2 regions of the Variovorax defluvii genome follow, and region 1 is predicted to be linked to the other one. Evidence: riboswitches for the same ligand, from Rfam matches in the RefSeq annotation. Region 1 holds a riboswitch; the other holds the start of a gene.
What was found. Region 1 has a riboswitch for glycine ahead of ABEA07_RS25985 (FAD-dependent oxidoreductase). Riboswitches for the same ligand answer to the same signal wherever they lie in the genome.
Positions count from the first base shown of each region.

Region 2: another riboswitch for glycine. It lies ahead of gcvT (glycine cleavage system aminomethyltransferase GcvT); the one in region 1 lies ahead of ABEA07_RS25985 (FAD-dependent oxidoreductase).

Region 1 covers NZ_BAABGJ010000081.1:88,765-91,152, forward strand. The annotation lists gene ABEA07_RS25975 (hypothetical protein) at 1-149, opposite strand, end outside; gene ABEA07_RS25980 (helix-turn-helix domain-containing protein) at 271-1,005, shown strand; glycine riboswitch at 1,146-1,253, shown strand; gene ABEA07_RS25985 (FAD-dependent oxidoreductase) at 1,332-2,388, shown strand, end outside.
Region 2 covers NZ_BAABGJ010000015.1:210,557-212,944, reverse strand. The annotation lists gene gcvP (aminomethyl-transferring glycine dehydrogenase) at 1-43, opposite strand, end outside; gene gcvH (glycine cleavage system protein GcvH) at 63-434, opposite strand; gene gcvT (glycine cleavage system aminomethyltransferase GcvT) at 468-1,643, opposite strand; glycine riboswitch at 1,677-1,789, opposite strand; glycine riboswitch at 1,803-1,904, opposite strand; gene ABEA07_RS09950 (hypothetical protein) at 1,943-2,388, opposite strand, start outside.

The DNA of each region.
Region 1 (2,388 bases):
GGCAGGTTCTGCCAGCCACGGTCGTCGGCGAAGGTCGCGCCGCCCATGTCCCCGGGCGTGAGTCCGGGTCCGAACAACGCGGCCAGCAGCAATGCGAGAAAGAAGAACAACAGGGCACGCTCGCGACGGGACAAGGATGACAAGGACATTGCGGCTCCGGGGTGAGATGCGGTGCGGCGGAATGTAGGTTGTCATCGGCTCGGGAGGCATCGAGAATCGATACGGAGTACTTTCTCACGCCCATCGGTATCAAGAACCAATACCCGCCCCATGAGCACGACCGTCGATCTGATCCAGGCCCTCAAGAATGAACTCAAAACAGCCCGCATGACCTATGCGGACCTGGCCAAGTCGCTGAACATGGCCGAGTCGAGCGTCAAGCGCATGCTGGCCAAGGGCGACATGCCCTTGACACGCGTGGACGCGATCTGCCGCGCCCTGAAGATCGACTTTGCCGAACTGGCGCGGCGCGTCGCCGACGCCCAGCCCTTGCTCAAGGAACTCACGCTCGAGCAGGAAAAGGCGGTCGTCAAGGACAAGAAGCTGCTGCTGATGGCCATCTGTGTGCTGAGCCAATGGACGCTGGAGCAGATCGTAGCCGCCTACCGCATCACCGAGGCGGAATGCATCGGCTACCTGGCGCAACTGGACCGCATCGGCATCATCGAGCTGCGCCCACTCAACCGCTACCGGCTCAAGCTCGCCAAGACCTTCCGGTGGCGTCCGCACGGGCCGGTGATGGACTTCTTCCGCGAGAACGTGGTGCTCGACTACTACCGCGGCGGCTTCGACGGACCGGCCGAGGGCCTGCTGCTGGTGCATGGCTCGATCAGCAAGTCGCTGGCGCCGGCCTTCCTGGACCGTCTGCAGCGGGTTGCGCAGGACTTCGCCCAGCAGCATCAGACCGACCAGAAGCTTTCGTCCAAGGAGCGCGAGGGCTACACATTGCTTTTGGGGATGCGCAACTGGGAGTTCGAACTGTTCACGCGGCTGCGGCGCTCTTGACGAATGGCCAATGAAACCGGTTGCAGCTAGAATTGCGGGCTCGGCAGTCAAGCGGATGGCGCCGCCATCCCACCGCAGGCGCGAATCTCCCATGGACGCCGGCCGGTGAACCGCCACGGTTCATCCTCTGCCTCTTTCGTCAATCGCCGACTGGAGAGCCATCACCGCGGGTGATGCGCCGAAGGAGCAAATTCGCCGCGAGACCGCGACGGGTGAATCTCTCAGGCACCAAGGACAGGGGGAGCGGCAACCTGGAACCCGGGTCGGGGCGCCTGCATCCCAGGCCCCGCGTCCCGCCGTTCATGTCATCCCATAAGGATCAGGACATGCGCGTGCTCGTACTGGGCGCCGGACTGCTCGGCGTCACATCGGCCCACTACCTTCAGCAACTGGGCCATGAAGTGATCGTGGTCGACCGTCATGCCACACCGGCGGCCAAGGCCCGTGGCCTGGTCGAGACGACCCCGGACCCGGACGCCGCGCGCCTGCTGCAGCAGGTGGCGGCGCGCCAAGCGGAACACCTCGGCTGGCAAGCGTTGGGCCGCCATGTGCGCCGCCGCATCAACCGGGTTCTGGACGGCGCCTTCGGCCCGTCGTCGCACCAGAAGCCGCTCGAACACCTGGTGCGCTTCGGTGCCTACAGCCGCGCGAGCGCGCGCGCCCTGCGCGACGAGGTAGGTGTGCCCACCGGCGCGCGCGGCGCGGGCCTGTTGAGCCTGTACACCGACGAGCGCGCCTTCCAGAACCGGATGAGCGGCCAGCCCCGCTGGCATGCGCTGGGCTGCGAGGAACGACTGCTGTCGACCGCCGAAGCACTGGACCTGGAACCGGCCCTGCAGGCGACGCGTGTCGCGGTGGCCGGCGCCGCCCACGCGACCGACGACGCGGCCTCGCGCGATCCGGCTCAGTTCGCCGCCAGCCTGGTGTTCCTTTGCCGCGCGGCAGGTGTGCGTTTCCTGACGCGGCACCAGGTGCTCTCCATCGAGGAACGATCCGGCCGGGTCGACCACGTCGAGGCCCTGGACGCGTCCGGCCGCCGCGTCAGGCTCGAGGCGCAGGCCTACGTCCTGGCCCTGGGGGCCTCCAGCGTCGTCCACTCGGAGAAGCTGGGCATCCCGATGCCGCTCGACTTCCAACGGGAGTACATCCTGACCTTGCCGATCCTGGATGCCACGCGCGCGCCGCGCATGATGCTGCACGACCGGCAGGGCCGCCTGCACATCCGCCGTGTCGAGACGCCGGCGGGTGATGGCCTGCGCGTCTCCCGCTGCGTGCGCGCCCGCCGCGAGGACGAAGGCGAGCCCGATTCGGACCGTTTCGACGCGATGCTCCGGCGCGTCGAGGCCCTGCTGCCCGGCGCGGTCGACACGGGCCGCGCCGCTT
Region 2 (2,388 bases), on a different contig from region 1:
GCTCGGCGAGGGTGGGCAGGGTAGGCAGGGAGGACTTCGGCATGGGAGAAAAAGAAAAGGCTTCAGGCTTCGTCGGCGAGCTTGTCGTAGGCGGTCTTGTCGAGCAGGGCTTCGAACTGCGAGGCGTCGGCGATCTTCAGCTTGAAGAACCAGCCCTCGCCCTCGGGTGCGCTGTTGGCGAGCGAGGGGTCGGCGCGCAGCGCCTCGTTGACCTCGGTGATCTCGCCCGCGATGGGCATGTACACGTCGGCCGCGGCCTTGACCGACTCGACCACGCCGGCGACCTCGCCCTGCGCGTAGCCCTGGCCCACCTGCGGCAGGTCGACGAAGACCACGTCGCCCAGCGCATCCTGCGCATGGAGGGTGATGCCGACGGTGGCGGTGTCGCCCTCGGCTTTCACCCACTCGTGGTCCTTGGTGTACTTGATGGTCATGGAATGGCTCCTAGGGAAAGAAACAGGAATGGCTCAACCGCGGTAGTAGTGAGGCGGCACGAAGGGCATCGTGCTCACCTCCATGGGCACCGGCCTGCCGCGCACGATGGCCTGGATGCGGGTGCCGAGCCCGGCGTAGGCCAGGGCGACGTAGCCCATCGCGATCGGGCGGTCCACGGTGGGGCCGAGCAGGCCGCTGGTCACCTGGCCGATGGCATGGCCCTCGAAGGACTGCAGCGGGGTGCCCTCGCGCACCGGCACCCGCTCCAGCGCGACCAGGCCGACGCGCTTGCGCTTCAGCGTGTCGTGGTCGAGATGGCCGGCGGCGCCGTCGGCCGCGGTGAGCTGGGCCAGCACCTTCGCCGCGCCCGGAAAGCCGCCTTCGCGTGCGCCGCCGCTGCGGCGCACCTTCTGGATCGACCAGGTCAGCGCTGCCTCGACCGGCGTGGTCGTGGTGTCGATGTCGTTGCCGTAGAGGCACAGGCCGGCTTCGAGCCGCAGCGAGTTGCGCGCGCCCAGGCCGATGGGCTGGACCTCGGGCTGCGCCAGCAGCAGGCGGGCGAGGGCCTCGGCGTCCTGCGCGGCGACGGAGATCTCGAAGCCGTCCTCGCCGGTGTAGCCGCTGCGGGTGGCGAAGGCGGCGATGCCGCCGATCTGCAGCTTCCCGCCGGTCATGAAGACGAATTTCTCGCTGCCGGGAGACAGGCGCGCCATCACGGCGGTGGCCTGCGGCCCCTGCAGCGCCAGCAGCGCCTGGTCGGGCAGGGGCTGCACCTGGCAGCGCTGGCCGATGCGGGCCTGGATGTGGGCGATGTCGCTGGCCTTGCAGGCGCCGTTGACGATCACGAAGATCGAGTCGCCGCCCTCGTTGAAGAACATCAGGTCGTCGAGGATGCCGCCCTGCTCGTCCAGCAGCAGCCCGTAGCGCTGCTTGCCCGGCGCGAGTCCCATCACGTCCTGCGGCATCAGGGTCTCGAAGACGGCGGCGGCATCGGGGCCGGACAGGCGCAGCTGGCCCATGTGCGAGATGTCGAACAGGCCGGCGGCCGTGCGCGTGTGGCGGTGCTCGGCCATCAGGCCGGCGGGGTACTGGACCGGCATCGAATAGCCGGCGAAAGGCACCATGCGGGCGCCCAGTTCGAGGTGCAGGGCGTGAAGCGGGGTCTTTTGCAGATCGGTGTCGGAAGCGGAGGCCAAGGTACTCTCCATGGGGGCAGTCCGGATCCATGGCCGAAGCCATGGGCCACCCCTGCTGTCCGCTTTACCTGAGAGATTCGCCCCACGATCGGGGTTTGCTCCTTCGGTGGACGGCCTGTGCGCGAACGCCGCGGCCGCCTCTCTCCAGCAAGGAAACGCCCGGGGTCAGCGGGCGCCTCGTCAGTCCTTTTGCCTGAGCGTTCGGGCCCGTGACTTCGGGGCCCTGCGCCTTCGGCGGCCCTGCATCGCAGAGCGCTCTCCTGACCGGGCGAGTGTACGGGAAAGCCGTGCCGGAATCGTGAGCGCCTGTGTCAGGAACGCTCGAGGCGCATGCGGCGCAGAAGGAATTTCTCCCACAGCTTGTCCGCCAGGAACTGCATGGAGCGCCGCACGTGCTCGCGCGCGTTGCGCGCGTCGTAGGGCGAGCGGATGTCGGCGCCCAATTGCCGGGCACGCACGCTGAGCATGCTTTCCGACAGGCAGCAGCGCGCCTTCATGCGCAGGTCCTCGAAGTTGTGCGTGCCGAGCGGGCTGGCCTTGTGCCATTCGTGGTCCCACTTGAAGCGCCGCTTCTTGTCGTGGCTTTCCCGCTCGTCGCCGATCAGCCAGGCGGACACGAAATCGACGTACGCCGCGTCCACGTGCTCGCGGAACAGCCCCCGGCCGGCTTCGTAGCGCTCGTTCACCAGCGAATCGAGCAGGGCGTTGTCGGGCGAGAGCGTGCCCAGCTTGCGGCGCAAGGTGTCGTTCATCGCGA